Regions from separate parts of the Streptomyces sp. NPDC001480 genome, predicted to be linked through region 2. Evidence: riboswitches for the same ligand, from Rfam matches in the RefSeq annotation. Region 2 holds a riboswitch; the other holds the start of a gene.
The links. Region 2 has a riboswitch for cyclic di-AMP ahead of ACFY01_RS31305 (M23 family metallopeptidase). Riboswitches for the same ligand answer to the same signal wherever they lie in the genome.
Positions count from the first base shown of each region.

Region 1 (8,724 bases), on a different contig from region 2:
CGGCGGGGGAGAAGACGCCGTAGGGGAGGTTGTGCGGGCCGAAGGGGTCGCCCTCGGGGACGTCGAAGGGGGGCATGGGGTGCTGCCTCGCTCTCATCCGGTGCCATCGCTGCGGGTCGTGGCATGTGGTCGGGCCACACGTTACGGGTGAGTCGCAGGTCCTGGGCAGAGTGCCGGGTAGTGTCTAAAGAGTTCGCAATGTCCCAATAGGCCTTGTCGGAGGGGCTAATTCCGGCTTAGCGTCCCTTTGGGGGACACGGACGGGGTGGGTCCGGTCCGTAGGGGGGACACGTGGGGGGACCCGTGGCCAGGAATTCCGTCGGTGTGCCTTTCGTCGGTGTGCCTTTCAACGCGGACAGGGACGTACCGGGGCTGATCGTCAAGTTCGGCGACTATCCCCTGCACCACGGCGGTGTCGGCGCCATCCGCAGCCTGGGCCGCCTGGGCATCCCGATGTACGCGATCACCGAGGACCCCTACACGCCCGCCGCCTCCTCCCGTTACCTCACCCGCGCCTTCGTCTGGTCGACCAGCGGGGCGGAGGAACCGGAGTACCTGGTGGAGGGGCTCAGGCGGATCGGCCGGCGCATCGGCCGCCCCACCGTCCTCATCCCCACCGACGAAGAGGCCGCCGTCCTGATCGCCGAGCACCAGGACGACCTGACGGACCGCTTCCTGTTCCCACGAGTCGACCCCGGCCTGCCGCGTCGGCTGGCCAGCAAACAGGGGCTGCACGAGTTGTGCGCGGAGCACGGCGTCGCCAGCCCGTCGGCGGCCTTCCCGGAGTCCTACGAAGAGATCGTCGCCTTCGCCGACACCGCCCGCTTCCCGGTGGTGGCCAAGAACCGCGAGGCGTTCGTCCGGCGCCGACGGCCCGCTGTGAACGGCACCACCAGGATCGCCACCCGGGAGGGCCTGCTCACCCTCGCCCGCGACTGGGGCGAGCACCCCGGCGTGATCCTCCAGGAGTACCTGCCCCGGGAGGACGCCGAGGACTGGATCGTGCACGCCTGCTTCGACGCCGACTCCACGCCGCTCGCGATGTTCACCGGCGTCAAGGTGCGCTCGTGGCCGCCGCACGCGGGCATGACGGCGAACGCGTACGTCGTCGACAACCCGGAACTCGCCGACCTCGCCGCACGTTTCATCAAGCAGATCGGCTTCAGCGGCGTCATCGACCTCGACCTGCGCTTCGACCGGCGCGACGGACAGTACAAACTCCTCGACTTCAACCCGCGCATGGGCGCCCAGTTCCGGCTCTTCGAGAACGAGTCCGGCGTGGACGTCGTACGCGCCATGCACCTGAATCTGACCGGCCGCCCGGTTCCGGAGGGGGAACAGCCGGCGGGCCGGCGCTACATCGTGGAGAACATCGACCTCCCCGCCCTCCTCGCCTACCGCCGCAGCGGCTACACGACGCCGCACGCGCCGGCCCGGGCGAGCGGGACGGAGCTGGCCTGGCTCGCGGGTGACGACCCGCTGCCGTTCCTCACGATGCTCGCGCGCTTCGTGCGACCGGGCGCGAAGCACCTCTATCAGCTGTGGCGGACCAACCGCCGCGGCAGCGGCACCGGTTCCGGCGGCTAGCCCGCCCTGGGCGACCCGTCCGGACCGGCGCATCGTTCACCACCACGAAGTGACGGAAAACACGTCCTGGGGAGGGACTTCGTGATTCAACCGGTTGCAGTCATCGGTGCCGGGCCGTTCGGCCTGTCCACCGCCGCCCATCTGCGGGCGCGCGGCATCCCCGTCCGCGTCTTCGGCGATCCCATGGTCAGCTGGCGCGACCACATGCCCGCCGGAATGCTCCTCAAGTCCACCCCGGCGGCGTCCAGCATCGACTGCCCCCAGCCCGGCCACTCGCTCGCCGACTACTGCGACGCGGCGGGCATCCGCCGACTGGTCACCGACGAGGACATCATCCCGGTCGAGACCTTCATCGACTACGGCGAGTGGTTCCAGCAGAAGCTGCTGCCCGACCTGGAGCGGGTGCGGGTGGTGTCCGTGGACCGGGGCCCGGGCGGCGGCTTCGAACTCAAACTGGACTCCGGGGAGTCGTTCACCGCGCGCGCGGTGGTGGTCGCCACCGGCCTGTCCGGACTGGCCCACCTCCCGGCCGAGCTGGCGTCGGCGGCGCCCGACGGGCCCGGCCTCACCGGCCCGGTGTCCCACAGCTCCCAGCACCACGACCTGACCAGGTTCTCCGGCAAGGAGCTGATCGTCGTCGGCGCCGGCCAGTCCGCGCTGGAGACGGCGGCCCTGGCAGCGGAGGCCGGCGCCCGGGTACGGGTGGTGTCACGGGGCCGCGGCCGGGTCGCCTTCGGGGCCCCGCCCTGGAACCAGCCGAGGCTGCGCCCCGAGTCGCCCTTCGGCCGCGCCTGGTCCCTCTGGGCGCTGAGCTACTACCCGCACCCCTACCGCTTCCTCCCGGCCCGCACCCGCCACTACCTGGTCCGCCGCGTCCTCGGCCCGCTCGGTGCCTGGTGGCTGCGCGACCGCTTCGAGGGGAAGGTCGAGGTGGAGGAGGTCGAGCGGGTGGCCGGCGCGGACGCCTCCGGCGGCAGCCCGGTCCTCACCGTCCGCACCCGAGCCGGGCAGACCACCCGGCTCGCCGCCGACCACGTCATCGCGGCCACCGGCTACCGCGTGGACATCGCGGCCATGGACTTCCTCGGCCATGAGCTGCGCACCCGGCTCACGGTGAGCCGGGGCGCGCCCCGGCTGGGCGCGGGATACGTCTCCTCCGTCCCCGGTCTGTACTTCACCGGCCTTCCGGCGGCGTCGTCGTACGGCCCGGTGATGCGCTTCGTCTGCGGCACCGAGTTCGCCTCGCCGCGCCTGGCCAAGCACCTCGCGGCGGCCCACGGCTGACGTACTACCGCTCCTCCTCCGCCGCCCGCGCAGCGGGCGGCGGAGGAGGAGCGGGACGCGCCCGCGCGCCTCGACACCGCCATCTAGGAGCCCGTGGGCGCCAGTTGGGGCTGAAAACAGTGGTGAGTCGTGGGGGCGCGGTGTCCGTATTCTCTGATCATGGCCGCACCCCCCGCATATTCCCCCCCGACCTCCCCTGCGTTCTCGCTCGTCGCGACCGATCTCGACGGAACGCTCCTGCGTGGCGACGACACCCTCTCCGACCGCTCCCTCGCCGCCCTCGCCAGGGCCGGGAGAGCGGGTGCCCGGCACCTCGTGGTGACCGGGCGCCCGGCACCGCGGGTGCGGCCGCTGCTCGACGACCTCGGCTGCACGGGGCTCGCGGTGTGCGGACAGGGCGCGCAGGTCTACGACGCCGGCGCCCACCGCCTGCTGTGGTCGGTCACCCTGGACCGGGAGCTGGCGGAGGCCGCGCTCGGCAAGATCGAGGCCGAGGTGGGGGAGGTGTACGCGGCCGTCGACCAGGGCGGGGTGGATGGGCTCACGCTCATCGAGCCCGGCTATCTGATGCCCCACCCCACACTGCCCGCCGTACGGGTCAGGCGGCGCGACGACCTGTGGTGCGAGCCGATCAGCAAGGTCCTGCTGCGGCATCACGCCCTGTCGGACGACGAGTTGGCCGCCACAGCCCGCGCGGCCGTGGGATCGCTGGCGACGGTCACCATGTCGGGGCCGGGAACCGTCGAACTCCAGCCGTGCGGCGTCAACAAGGCGACCGGGCTGGCGCTGGCCGCCGACCACCTCGGGCTGAGCGCCGAACGGGCCGTCGCCTTCGGGGACATGCCCAACGACATCCCGATGTTCGACTGGGCCGCCCACGGTGTGGCGATGGCCAACGCCCACCCCGAACTGAAGGCGGTGGCCGACGAGATCACTCTGTCGAACGAGGACGACGGCATCGCCGTCGTCCTCGAAAGACTCTTCCCCTGAGCGGCCCGCTCCCTCAGGGGAGCGGAACGGTCAGTACGCGCCGAACACGTTGTCGATCGAGCCGTACCGGTGGGCGGCGTAGTTGCAGGCGGCCGTGATGTTGGCGACCGGGTCGTAGATGTTCCACGAGGTGCCGGCCACGTGGTAGCTGGCGAACGTGGGGTCGATGACCTGGAGCAGGCCCTTGGACGGGATGCCGGCCGCCGCGTTGGAGTCCCAGAGGTTGATGGCCACCGGGTTGCCCGACGACTCGCGCATCACATTGCGGTAGATGCCGTTGTACGTGCCCGGGATGCCCTTCTCCGCCATGATCGCGAGCGACTCGCGGATCCAGCCGTCGAGGTTGTTCGCGTACGTGACCGCGGGGGCGGCTGCGGGGGCGCTCGTGGTGGTGGCCGCGGAGGCGCTGGTCGCGCCGATCAGCGGGAGGGCGAGCACGGCGGCGCCGGTGCCGGCGACGGCGAGCTTGCGGGCGAGGCGGGCGAAGGGGGCACGGTGCTGAGCGGCAGCAGACATGTCGATGTTCCTCTCCGTCGCCTGCGAGGTGAGCTGTCGGGTTCGGGCTGGGAGGTGCCCGGCCGCGCCGCCCGAAGGCGGTGCGGCTTAACCCCTAGCCGTTCCGGGACGACGGGTGTCGTCCGGACCGGCGGCAAACCTGGGTCCCCCGCTCCTGCCGTCGTGAATGAGTTCGTCGATGGGTGTGACGGGCGGCGGCAGGATTCGGCGTTCCGCCCGACGGCCGGGAACGTATGCGAGAGCACATGTCCTGAACAAGCAGCGGATTCACACAAAGTCCTAGTTGACCTTGTTGTGAGGCGTATGAGGTGCTTGATCCTTTGCGTCTGCCAACCCTCAACTGGCCAATGACGGCAAGCGGTATGCCCCTATCGGGCGGCGGAGTGCTCCGATCGGCCGAAGTGACCCAATTCACGGAATATCAATCGCGGCAAATGGGACATGAGGGGCGCCGCATTGGGTAGCGCATCGATCGTGAGGGCGGAAGGCGAGCTGCTCCAAGCGGCGCAGTCATGTCGTACTTCCGGGTAAGTCGATAAATATCTGTGCTTATCGACCGATCGAAAACATAACGGGCGTGGTCCGATAGCGCCCGGCCTGTAACAGTGGGCGCCCTCGGTGATCGAAAGCTGACCGGATACGCTGACTTGAGTGAGGGCAGCGACCTATCGACAAACCGTGTAATCGCCAGCAGGCACCAGCAGACAGGAGACCCCTCGTGACCGTCGTCGGGCCGTTCGGGCTTAGCGTGCGGGACCAGGCTCTGGAAGCCGATGTCCAGGCCGGATTGGCGGCTGTCGAGGAGGGACTGCTCGAAGCCACCAAGAGTGAGGTCCCCTTCATCACCGAGGCCGCGCAGCACCTCGTGCGCGCGGGCGGGAAGCGGTTCCGGCCGCTGCTCGTGATGCTCGCGGCGCAGTTCGGGGACCGGTACGCGCCGGGAATCGTGCCCTCGGCCGTCGTCGTCGAGCTCACCCACCTCGCGACGCTCTACCACGACGACGTCATGGACGAGGCCGCGGTGCGCCGCGGAGTGGACAGCGCGAACACCCGCTGGGGCAACTCCGTCGCCGTCCTCACCGGCGACTTCCTCTTCGCCCGCGCCTCCCAGATCCTCGCCGACCTCGGCCCCGAGGCCGTCCGGGTGCAGGCCCTGGCGTTCGAGCGGCTGGTCACCGGGCAGATCCTGGAGACGGCGGGGCCGCAGGACGGCCGCGACCCGGTGGAGCACTACCTGGACGTCCTCGGTGGCAAGACCGGATCGCTGGTGGCGGTCTCCTGCCGCTTCGGCGCCATGATGTCCGGGGCCGACGAGACGGTCGTGGACGTCCTCACCCAGTACGGCGAGCGGCTCGGCGTGGCCTTCCAGCTCGCCGACGACGTGCTGGACATCGCCTCCGACTCCCACGAGTCCGGCAAGACCCCCGGCACCGACCTGCGCGAGGGCATCCCCACCCTGCCCGTGCTGCGCCTCAGGGAGCGGGCCGCCCGGCTGGGGCTGGCCGAGGACATCGCCCTGTGCGACCTGCTCGACTCCGACCTGACCGACGACACCCGGCACGCCGAGGCGCTGGCGGCGCTGCGCGCCCACCCGGCACTGGAGCAGGCCCGCCGGGACACCGTGCGCTACGCGGAGGACGCGCGGGCGGCGCTGGCGCCCCTGCGGGAGTGTGACGCCAAGGCGGCACTTATTCAGCTGTGCGATGCGGTGGTGCACCGGGCCGGGTAGTGCCCGGGGTCTGCGTGGCGCGCCCTGGGGGCTGCCGCCCCCAGCCCCCCCGCTTCGGCCTGAACGGCCTCGTCCTCGAACTCCCCCAGAGGGGGCACCCCCAGACGGGCTGACAAAGAATCCAGCGTGACCCCTACGGGTCGGAGTACATCCCGCCTCCCCGTGTCATACCGCAGGCGTACATCGAGTTGCCTCCCGGGTCTGACGCATCCTCACGGCCGATTTGGTGAGATGGAAACCACGGAAATCACCACTCCTCACCGATTCGGGTGAGAATGGCGGCTCAGGGTTGACGAGGGTGAGGACAGCCGCCGCCGACGACGGAGGTAAGGCACACATGGCACCGTACGGATCCGACGACACCACGTCCGACGACAGCATGGCCGACACCGACACGGCCGCCGGACGCCGCAAAGCGGCCCGGTACGTCGTCCCGGTCGCGGTGGTGGGGGTGGCGGCGGCGACCATCGGGCTGGTCCCGGCGCTCGCCGACTCCGGTGACCCCGACCTGCCGAAGATCAGCGCACAGCAGCTCATAGACAAGATCGCCGCGTCGGACGTGCAGCAGCTGTCCGGCACGGTGCGGTTCAGCACCAACCTCGGCCTGCCGAACCTCGGTGGGTTGGAGAGCAGCCTGCTGTCCGGGGCGAACAAGGGCGGCGACGGCTCGTCCGCGGACCCGAAATCCAAGCTCACCGAACTGCTCTCGGGCAGTCACACGCTGCGCGTGGCGGCCGACGGACCGGACCGCCAGAAGGTCTCGCTGATCGAGAGCGCCGCCGAGTACAGCCTCATCCACGACGGCAAGGACGTCTGGGGCTACGACAGCAGGTCCAACGAGGTGTACCACGGCACCGCGGACCAGCACGGCAAGCAGCAGCGGGAGAAGACCCCCGCCACGCCGAAGGACTTCGCCGACGAGGCCCTGAAGTCCGTCGACGACACCACGTCCGTGACCGTCGACGGCACCGTCCAGGTCGCCGGCCGGGACGCCTACAAGCTGCTCATCAAGCCCAAGCAGTCGAGCACCACGGTGGGCGCGATCAGCATCGCCGTGGACGCGAAGACAGGCATGCCGCTGAAGTTCACCCTGACCCCGGCGAGCGGCGGCGCCGCCGTCGTGGACGCGGGCTTCACCCAGGTCAGCTTCGCCAAGCCGGCCGCCTCGACCTTCGACTTCACCCCGCCGAAGGGCGCGAAGGTCACCGAGGGTGACGACGCGGCCAAGGCGCCCGGCAAGCGCGGCCCGAAGGCCGGCGCCCCCAAGGCCGGGAAGGACCTCGCCAAGGGCCGCGACGGCTTCGACGTCCTCGGCAAGGGCTGGAACTCGATCGCCACCTTCGACTCCGGCAGCAAGGGCGGCCTGCCGACCGGTGCGGGCGGCGGCGACATGGGCGGCTTCCTCGGCTCGCTCGGCGACCAGGTGACCGGCAAGTTCGGCAAGGGCACGGTGTTCTCCACCCGCCTGGTCAACGCCCTGATCACGGACGACGGCAAGGTCTACGTCGGCACCGTGACCAAGAGCGCGCTGGTGAAGGCGGCCGACGCGGCCCGCTAGACGTTACGACGAAGCAGTACACGTACGACGAAGCAGTACACGCACGACGAGACAGGGGAGCCGATGGACGAAGCGTCCGCCACGGAGCCGGCCGCGCGGGGTGAGGGTGACAGCGTCATCCACACCCGCGCGCTCACCAAGCGCTACCGCGGCGGACAGCTCGCCGTCGACGGTCTCGACCTGACCGTCCCGGCGGGCAGCGTCTTCGGCTTCCTCGGTCCGAACGGCTCCGGGAAGACCACCACCATCCGCATGCTGATGGGCCTGATCGAGCCGACCTCCGGCACGGCGCGCGTCCTGGGGCGACCCATGCCCCGGGCCGCGCGCACCGTGCTGCCGCAGGTCGGCGCCCTCATCGAGGGACCGGCCCTGTACGGCTTCCTCTCCGGCCGCGACAACCTGCTGCGGTACGACGCCGCCGACCCGACGGCCGACCCGCGCACCCGGCGCGCCCGCGTCACGGCCGCACTGGACCGGGTGGGCCTGACGGCCGCCGCGGGCAAGAAGGCGAAGGCCTACTCCCTGGGCATGAAGCAGCGCCTGGGGCTGGCCGCCGCGCTGCTCCAGCCGCGCAGGCTGCTCGTCCTGGACGAGCCGACCAACGGGCTCGACCCGCAGGGCATGCGGGAGATACGCGCCCTGGTGCGGGAGTTGGCCTCGGACGGCACGACCGTGTTCCTCTCCTCCCACCTCCTCGACGAGATCGAGCAGGTGTGCACCCACGCGGCGGTGATGGCCCAGGGCCGTCTGATCACCCAGGGCCCGGTGGCCGACCTCGCGGCCGGGGCGCGCGGCCGGCTGGTGGTCGTCACGCCGGATCCGGGGGACGCGGCCCGGGTGCTGAAGGAGCAGGGCGTCACGGACGTCGTCGTCGCCGAGGACCGGGTCAGCGGCGAACCGCCCGACCGTGAACTCGCCGAGCTGAACGCGGCGCTGGTGACGGCCGGGGTGCGGGTACGCGGCTTCGGAGTGGAGCGGGCCTCGCTGGAGGACGCGTTCGTGGCGCTGACGGGGGAGGGCTTCGATGTCGCAGGCTGAGGCGGTGGCCGTACGCCGCCCC
Region 1 is NZ_JBIAVX010000034.1:5,795-14,518, reverse strand. Features, by position in the region: gene fahA (fumarylacetoacetase) at 1-76, opposite strand, end outside; gene ACFY01_RS43680 (ATP-grasp domain-containing protein) at 340-1,587, shown strand; gene ACFY01_RS43675 (FAD-dependent oxidoreductase) at 1,669-2,871, shown strand; gene ACFY01_RS43670 (HAD family hydrolase) at 3,031-3,861, shown strand; gene ACFY01_RS43665 (transglycosylase SLT domain-containing protein) at 3,892-4,377, opposite strand; cyclic di-AMP (ydaO/yuaA leader) riboswitch at 4,383-4,565, opposite strand; gene ACFY01_RS43660 (polyprenyl synthetase family protein) at 5,096-6,106, shown strand; gene ACFY01_RS43655 (outer membrane lipoprotein carrier protein LolA) at 6,444-7,664, shown strand; gene ACFY01_RS43650 (ABC transporter ATP-binding protein) at 7,728-8,702, shown strand; gene ACFY01_RS43645 (ABC transporter permease) at 8,689-8,724, shown strand, end outside.
Region 1: it holds a riboswitch for cyclic di-AMP, as region 2 does, so the genes downstream of both, ACFY01_RS43665 (transglycosylase SLT domain-containing protein) here and ACFY01_RS31305 (M23 family metallopeptidase) in region 2, are expected to answer to the same signal.

Region 2 (8,724 bases):
ACCCCAAAAGGGATACGAGGGGACACCCATGTCTGCAACCGCCAGCACCGGCCACACCGACACCGCCCCGCTGCGCGTCGCCGTCATCGTCGGCAGCGTCCGCGAGGGCCGCCAGGCGAGCGCCGTCACCGAGTGGTTCCTCGGCACGGCCGCCGGGGACGACGGACTGGAACTCGACGTCGTCGACCTCGCGGACGTCCCCCTGCCGCTGGTCATGCCCGGCTGGGGCGGCACGCCGGACCCCGAGGCGGTCGCCGCGCTGAAGGACGTCTCGCCGCGGCTGGACGCCGCCGACGCGTTCGTCGTGATCACCCCCGAGTACAACCACAGCTTCCCGGCGGCCCTGAAGAACCTCATCGACTGGCACCACGGCCAGTGGCAGGCCAAGCCGGTCGGCTTCGTGTCGTACGGCGGTCTCGGCGGCGGGCTGCGCGCCGTCGAGCAGCTCCGGCTGGTCTTCGCCGAACTGCACGCCGTCACGGTGCGCGACTCCGTCAGCCTGCACGGGCCGTGGTCCGGCCTCGGGGAGGACGGCACCCCGCGCGACGCGGCCGTCTGCGCCGGTGCCGCCAAGGGAATGCTCGGGCAACTGGCCTGGTGGGGGCGGGCGTTGCGGACGGCCCGCGCCGAACGGCCGTACGCGGCCTGACCGGAGGCCGGGGAACATGAGTGCGACCGGGACCGCCGGGGCGCGGGCCGGGGCGCGGGATGCCGCGTCCGCCGCCGCGCTCCGCCGCACCGTCACCGTCGTGATCACCGGCTCCGTCATGTCGGTGCTCGACATGACGGTCGTCAACGTCGCGATGCGCGGCCTCTCGGAGTCCTTCGGCGCGCCGCTGGAGACCATCCAGTGGACCGCCACCGCGTACACGCTGGCGCTCGCCGCCGTCATCCCCACCTCGGCGTGGGCGATGGGCCGGATCGGCGCCAAGCACACCTATGTGACCGCCCTCGCCCTGTTCACCCTCGGCTCGCTGCTCGCCGCCTGTGCCTGGGACGCCGGCAGCCTCATCGCCTTCCGCGCGGTGCAGGGGCTCGGCGGCGGGCTGCTCATGCCGGTCGGGATGGCGATGGTGATGCGGGTCGCGGACCGTGCCCGGCTGGGCCGGGCCATGGGACTGCTCGGGCTGCCGATCCTGGTCGGCCCGGCGGCCGGGCCGGTCCTCGGGGGCCGGCTCGTCGACGTGGCCTCCTGGCACTGGATCTTCCTGGTGAACCTGCCCGTCGGCGCGCTGGCCCTGGTCCTCGCCGGGAAACTGCTGCCGCGGGACCGGCCCGGGAGGGCGGCCACACCGCCCGGACTGGACGTCCCGGGCCTGCTGACCCTCTCCCCGGGGCTCGCGCTGCTGCTGTTCGGGCTGGCCCGGGGCGGAGAGGGGGGCGAGTTTGCCGCGCCCGGCGCGTTCGCGCCCGCGCTCGCCGGTGCCGGGCTCGTCGCCGCCTTCGTACGACGTGCGCTCACCGCGCGCGCCCCGCTGCTCGACCTGCGGCTGCTGCGGGACCGTACGTTCGCCGCCGGGACCGCCACGCTCGCCCTGTTCGGCTGCGGCTACTTCGGTTCGTTGCTGCTCGGGCCGCTGTACTGGCAGCAGGAGCGCGGCATGACCGCGACGGCCGCCGGGCTGCTGGCCGCCCCGGTCGGGCTCGCCGTCGGTACGGCGATGCAGATCGCCGCGCGGCAAGTCGACCGGGTGTCGCCGCGGCGCCTGATCTGCGCGGGGATCGTGGTGGGCGCGTCCGGGATGGCGCTGGGGGCGCTGCAGGCCGGGGAGGACGGCGTGGCGCCCTGGCGAGTGGTCTGCTCGCTGGCGGTGATGGGCGTCGGCTCCGGCATGGTGCTTATGCCGACGATGACGACCGCGACCCGCGGGCTGCCCGGCGACCGGGTGGCCGCCGCCGGCACCGCGCTGAGCATCAACTCGCAGGTGTGGGCCTCGGTGGGCACCGCGCTGCTGTCGGTGGTGCTGGGCGCGGCGGGCGCGGACCCGGCTGGGTTCCGGATCGCGTACGCCGTCGCGGCGGGGCTGCTGGCCCTGGCCCTGCTGCCCGCGGCACTGCTTCCGGGTCGGCGGTCAGCGGGCGGGGAATGACCTTCGGGGCACCGGTTCAGCCCACGCTGAGCTCCGTCAGCTGCGCGAGGGGCAGCGTGTGCTGGGTCTGGAGCACCTTCGCCCGCAGGTAACGCACGTTGTGGGCGGTGGTGAAGACCCCCGTGGGCACCCGGTCGCGGACGGCCAGGCCCAGGCCGCGCAGCTGGTCGGCCTTGTCGGGGTTGTTGGAGAGCAGGTCCAGTTCGTCGATGCCGAGGGCGCGGAGCATCTGGCCGGCCGACGTGTAGTCGCGGGCGTCCTCCGGCAGGCCGAGGGCGGCGTTGGCCTCGTAGGTGTCCAGGCCCTGGTCCTGGAGGGCGTACGCGTCGAGCTTGTTGTAGAGGCCGATGCCGCGGCCCTCCTGGCGGAGGTAGAGCAGGACGCCGCCGCGGTCGGCGATGCGCTCGACCGCCTCGCGCAACTGGGGGCCGCAGTCGCAGCGGGCCGAGCCGAACACGTCCCCGGTCAGGCACTCGGAGTGCAGGCGGACCAGCGGGACGGTGCCGGGGGCGGGGCGGCCGAGGACGACGGCCACGTGCTCCTGGCCGTCGGTGAGGCCGTGGAAGGTGACCAGTTCGGCGTCGAGGCTGTAGCCGTCGTGGAAGCGCAGCGGTACCCGGACGCGGGCGCGCGGGGTGGCGGCGGGGGTGTCGGGCATGCGGGTCTCCGGGGTCCAAGGAGCTTCAGATTTGAAGCAGATGCCAGGACCCTACCCCATGCTTTAAATTTGAAGCAACGGAATTGCGGACCTCGGGTGAGTGTCACGAACAGGACTTCGGCGACCGGCGCCGCCACGGCACGTCGTCCGGCGCGCACCCCGCGTCCTCGCCCTGGAGCGCGTCGGCGACCGAGCTGAAGATCTCCTCCAGCTGCCGCACCTGCTCGGGGCTGAGGCGGTCGAAGAGGGAGGCGCGTACGGTCGCCACGTGACACGGCGCCGCACGTTCCAGGACGGCCATCCCCTCGCCGGTCAGCGCGGCGATGCTGCCCCGCTTGTCGGACGGGCACCCTTCGCGCCGCACCAGGCCGTCCTTCTCCAGCCGGGTCACGGCGTAGGTCAGCCGGCTCCGGGTGATCTTCGACTTCTCCGCGAGGTCGGTCATGCGCAGACTGTGTTCCGGCGCCTCGGAGAGGTTGGCCAGGATGGAGTAGTAGAGGTGCGGCATGCCGGTGTCCTGCTGGAGCTGCCGGTCGATGGCGTCCTCCAGGAGGAGGCTGCCGGCGATGTAGGCGCGCCAGGCGCGCTGCTCCTCGGGGGTGAGCCAGCGGGTCGTCATGCCACCAGTGTAGGTTTGTTTCAAACTTGAACCAAGATCCGGGTCTGGCCGGTCCACCGGGTCCGCCGTTGCCCGCCTCCCGAAGAGAGCGCGTCGATGCCCCGTCCGTACGTCCTGCTGTCCGCCGCCGTCTCCCTCGACGGGTACCTCGACGACACCGGCCCCGACCGGCTGCTGCTCTCCAGCCCGGCCGACTTCGACCGGGTCGACGAGGTGCGGGCGTCCGTCGACGCGATCCTGGTCGGCGCCGGCACCATCCGCGCCGACAACCCCAGGCTCCTGGTCAACTCGCACGAGCGGCGGGCGGCCCGGCTCGCCGCGGGACGGGCGGAGTACCCGCTCAAGGTCACCGTCAGCGGCACCGGCGACCTGGACCCGGACGCGAACTTCTGGCACACCGGCGGCGAGAAGGTCCTCTACACGACCGGCAAGGGTGCCGAGCAGGCCCGCGCCCTGGGCATCGCGGCCGACGTCGTCCCACTGGGCCCGGATCTCGACTGGCCCGCTCTTCTAGAACATCTGTACGCAGTGCGCGGAGTGCGCCGCCTGATGGTCGAGGGCGGCGGCACCATCCACACCCAGCTGCTGCGGCAGGGCCTGGCCGACGAGCTGCAGCTCGTCCTGGCCCCCCTCCTCGTCGGCGACCCCCGTGCACCCCGCCTGTTCGGGCCCGGGGGCTACCAGGACGGGCGCCTCAGACTGCTGGAGACGCGCCGCATCGAGGACGTCGTCCTGATGCGCTACGAGCCCACCGCGCCCGGCACCGGACCGGCGGCCGTCGCGGCCGACCGCCACTGGCTGCGGACCGCCTGTGAACTGGCCGCGCTGTGCCCGCCCTCGGAGACGGCGTTCAGCGTCGGGGCGGTGGTGGTGGCCGCCGACGGTACGGAACTCGCGCGCGGCCACTCACGCGAGGGGGACGATCCCGTGGTCCACGCGGAGGAGGCGGCGCTGGCCAAGATCCGGCCCGACGACCCCCGGCTGGCCGGCGCCACGGTGTACAGCAGCCTGGAGCCGTGCGCCCGGCGGGCCTCCCGGCCGGCGCCCTGTGCCCGGCTGATCCTCGACGCGGGGGTACGGCGGGTGGTCACGGCCTGGCGCGAGCCGGACACGTTCGTCACCGGAGCCGACGGGAGCGGGCTGCTGGCGGCCGGGGGTGTGGACGTGGTCGTCCTGCCGGAGTACGAGGAGGCGGCGAAGGCGCCGAACCGGCACCTGCCGGGCTGACCCGAACCCCGGGGACTCCGGAAAAAGCCCTGCTCGAAAAGGTGTGTGCGAGCGGTCCCGCGGATGACGTACACTGGTGACACAACGACGCGGGGTGGAGCAGCTCGGTAGCTCGCTGGGCTCATAACCCAGAGGTCGCAGGTTCAAATCCTGTCCCCGCTACTGAAGGCTCAGGGCCGGAATCCAGTACACGGATTCCGGCCCTGAGTGCTTTCCCGGCCTCCGCCACCCCGCGCCGGGCTCAACTCGCCCGTTTTTCGCCGGTCATGGCCTGAAAGTTCTCCTGTGAAAACCGTAATGATCAAGCCGAACCGCTTGGAAACTGACCGGTAGCTCTATTAACGTTCGATAACGCAGCGCGGTCGTCCCAGCCGTCACCCGAGACGGCTCCGTGCGCACATGCCGAATCCCGCGAGGGAACCGGGGAACCACCACCTTGGGGTGAATCACGCCGACACCGCCGTGAACCGCTTGGGTTCACGACCGGTATACGCGCGTAGGAGACCTTCCCGCTCCGAACCCGTCAGCTAACCCGGTAGGCGTTACGGAAGGAAGGAGCACGCCCGCGTGGCGTCCAACCCGCCTGCCCCCACAGCCCCGTTCGTGCCGAGCCAGCGCACCGAGACCTTCGGCTACGGCGAGTACCGCACCGACGAGGGCCCCTGGGAGGAGTGGAACCCCACCGAGGAGTCCCTCGCCCCGGTACGCGGCCGGCACCGCGTCAGCAAGCAGCGCGGCGGCGGGCTCGCCCGCAGCTCCACCGTCCTGGGCGTCGGCGTGATAGCCGCCGTCGGCGCGGGCGGCATGGCCAGCGCCAACACCGGCAAGCCGCCGGTCCACATCTCCATGCCCGACCTGCCCTCCGTCGGCTCCCTGCTGGGCGACGACACCGACGGCGCCAAGGCCACCACGGCAAGCCTGTCCCACGTCGGCGTGGCAACCGCCGCCAGCGACCAGGACAGCGCCGACGCCGGCGAGGCCCTGCGCAACCGGATCATGGCGCAGGCCGAGCAGCAGAAGAACCAGGTCGACGGCAAGGCGACCGCCGCCGCCGTGGCCGCCGCCGAGAAGCAGTCCACCGCCGCGGCCGCCAAGGCGGAGAAGGAAGCCGCCGCCCAGGCCGCCGCCGCCAAGGACAAGGCGGAGGCCGTCGCCAAGAAGCAGGCCGAGGCCGACCGTCTCGCCAAGCTGGCCAAGCAGTACACGCTGCCGACCTCCTCGTACACGATCACCGGCACCTTCGGCCAGCCCGGCGCCATGTGGTCCTCCGGCTACCACACCGGCCTCGACTTCGCGGCGCCGACCGGCACGCTCATCAAGGCCATCCACAGCGGCACGATCACCGAGGCGGGCTGGGCCGGCGCCTACGGCTACCGCACCATCCTCACCCTCGACGACGGCACCGAGCTGTGGTTCTGCCACCAGTCCTCGATCAACGTGAAGGTCGGCCAGAAGGTCGGCACCGGTGAGGTCATCGGCCGCGTCGGCGCCACCGGCAACGTCACCGGCCCGCACGTGCACCTCGAGGTCCACCCCGGCGGCCAGGCCACCGGCATCGACCCGATGGCGTGGCTGCACAGCAAGGGCCTCAACCCCTGACGCGTCCCTCAGTTCCCCGGCAGCCCTGACGACACCCCCCGACGTCAGGGCTGCCGGTCTTCGCGGAATGCGCGCCACCGCCGCGGTTGTTGGATCAAGGCATGACTTCCCTTCGCAAACTCGGCAACTCCGACCTCGAGGTCTTCCCGCTCGCCCTCGGCGGCAACGTCTTCGGCTGGACCGCCGACGAGGCGCAGTCCTTCGCCGTCCTGGACGCCTACACGGCCGCCGGCGGCAACTTCGTCGACACCGCCGACTCCTACTCGGCATGGGTCGACGGCAACGAGGGCGGTGAATCGGAGACCGTCATCGGCAACTGGCTGAAGTCCCGCGGCAACCGCTCCGACGTCGTCATCGCCACCAAGGTCAGCCAGCACCCGAAGTACCAGGGCCTGACCGCCGGCAACATCAAGGCCGCGGCCGACGCCTCCCTGCGCCGCCTCGGCACCGACCACATCGACCTTTACTACACCCACTTCGACAAGACCGAGGTCCCGGTCGAGGAGATCATCGGGGCGCTCGACGAACTCGTCCGGACGGGCAAGGTGCGCTACATCGCGGCCTCCAACATCTCGGCCGAGCGCCTCCAGGCGTCCCTCGACTTCTCCGAGCGCGAGGGCCTCGCCCGGTACGTGGCACTTCAGCCGCACTACAACCTCGTCTCGCGCGACACCTACGAGGGACCGCTGCGGGACGTCACCGACCGCGCAGGCCTCGCGGTCGTGCCGTACTACGCCCTCGCCTCCGGCTTCCTCACGGGCAAGTACCGGCCCGGTACCACCGTGGACAGCGCGCGGGCGGGCGGTGCGGCCAAGCACCTCGAGACCGAGCGGGGGCAGAAGGTCCTGACGGCCCTCGACGAGATCGCCGCCGCGCACGACGCCCCCGTGGCCACCGTGGCCCTCGCCTGGCTCGCCGCGCAGCCGACGGTGGCGGCTCCCCTCGCCTCGGCCCGCACGGTGGACCAGCTGCCGGCGCTGCTCGGGGTGGCCGAGCTGGAACTCACCGGGGAGGAGCTGACGCGGCTCACCGAGGCGTCGGCGTAGCCGTCCCCGCCCCGTTCCGCTACGTCCGGTACGGGTTGTAGGCGGTGTACGGCGCCGCCGGATACCCGTAGCCGGGCCCGGGGCCGGGCGGCCCCTGTACGTACCCGTACGCCCCCTGCACCCCGTACACCGGCCAGGGTGTCGGAACCACCGGAGCCGACGCCCTCGCCGCGTACTCCAGCGCGGGCCGTGCCGCCTGCCGTCTGCTCCACAGCTCGGCCAGCAGATCCCGCTCCCGTACGACGAAGTCGGCCCCCGCCCGCCCGCGGCGCCCCCGGTGCCGCAGGAACGCCAGCGAGGTCGCGTACGCCTCGTACTGCGCCACCGCCCGCGCGGCCGGCTTGCCCCCGTGATGACGGGCGTAGTCACGGGCCATCCGCCGGGCCCGCATCGAGCCCAGCGCGAACGGCTCGCCCGGGCCCAGCCAGCCGGCGAGGACGTACGCCGGGAGCTCCTCCCGTACGGTCCGCAGCTCCCGCTGGCGCGTCCAGATCACCAGCCAGGTCAGCAGCCCGAACGCGGGCAGCATGAAGGTCCCGTACACGGCGAAGAAGCCGTACTCGCCGAAGGTGGAGGAGCCGTTCCACAGCGCGTGCATGCCCATCGCGAGCAGCAGCCCGCCCAGCGGCACCAGCACGCGCCGCACGTGCTGCCGGTCGGCGGACAGGGCGGCGATGCCGAAGCCGATGCCGGTCATGACGGTGAACAGGGGGTGCGCGAACGGGGACATGATGACGCGCACGAAGAAGGTCGCCGCGGTCACCGAGGCGATGCCGCGGCCGCCGGTGATCTGGTCGGTGCCGAAGGCGGTGCCGAGGTAGAGGATGTTCTCGGTGAAGGCGAACCCGGTGGCCGTGACCCCGGCTATCACCACGCCGTCCACGATCCCGGTGAAGTCCCGTCTGCGGAAGAGGAAGACGAGCAGGACGGCGGCGGCCTTGGCGGACTCCTCCACGATCGGCGCTATCACCGTCGCGCCGAGGGTGTCGGCGCTGGACGGGTCGCCCGTCGTCGCTATCCACTTGGTGGCGAAGCTGTTGGCGACGATGGCTATCAGCGCCGCCGCGCAGGCGCCCCAGGCGAAGGCGAAGACCGTGTTCCGCCACGGGCCGGGCGCGACCCGGTCCAGCCAGCGGAAGGCGGCTATGAGCAGCGGGACGGGCAGCACGGCCAGCCCGAGCCCGACGAGGAACCCCTCCGTGCCGGTCTGCTGCCGCACGAGGGCCAGGATGACCAGCCCGGAGAGCGCCAGCAGCGTGATCAGCGCCCCGTACCGCACCCACCTGCGCTGCCACCAGTGCGGGTGCCGGAGCGCACCGTCGACGGGACCGGCGGGGTGCGTCGGATACGGGGGAAAGGTGGCCACGGCATTGACCCTAACGTCGCTGCTGCTCCCGCTGCTGTACGCGGCGGAACAGCAGATCATTCACCACATGTCCCTTCTCCAGGCCCTGTCCCTCGAAACGGGTCAGCGGGCGGAAGTCG
Region 2 is NZ_JBIAVX010000013.1:246,145-254,868, forward strand. Features, by position in the region: gene ACFY01_RS31275 (NADPH-dependent FMN reductase) at 29-649, shown strand; gene ACFY01_RS31280 (DHA2 family efflux MFS transporter permease subunit) at 666-2,090, shown strand; gene ribA (GTP cyclohydrolase II) at 2,107-2,748, opposite strand; gene ACFY01_RS31290 (MarR family winged helix-turn-helix transcriptional regulator) at 2,852-3,367, opposite strand; gene ACFY01_RS31295 (dihydrofolate reductase family protein) at 3,464-4,594, shown strand; tRNA gene ACFY01_RS31300 (tRNA-Met) at 4,683-4,756, shown strand; cyclic di-AMP (ydaO/yuaA leader) riboswitch at 4,985-5,151, shown strand; gene ACFY01_RS31305 (M23 family metallopeptidase) at 5,162-6,193, shown strand; gene ACFY01_RS31310 (aldo/keto reductase) at 6,295-7,239, shown strand; gene ACFY01_RS31315 (PrsW family intramembrane metalloprotease) at 7,259-8,605, opposite strand; gene trmB (tRNA (guanosine(46)-N7)-methyltransferase TrmB) at 8,616-8,724, opposite strand, start outside.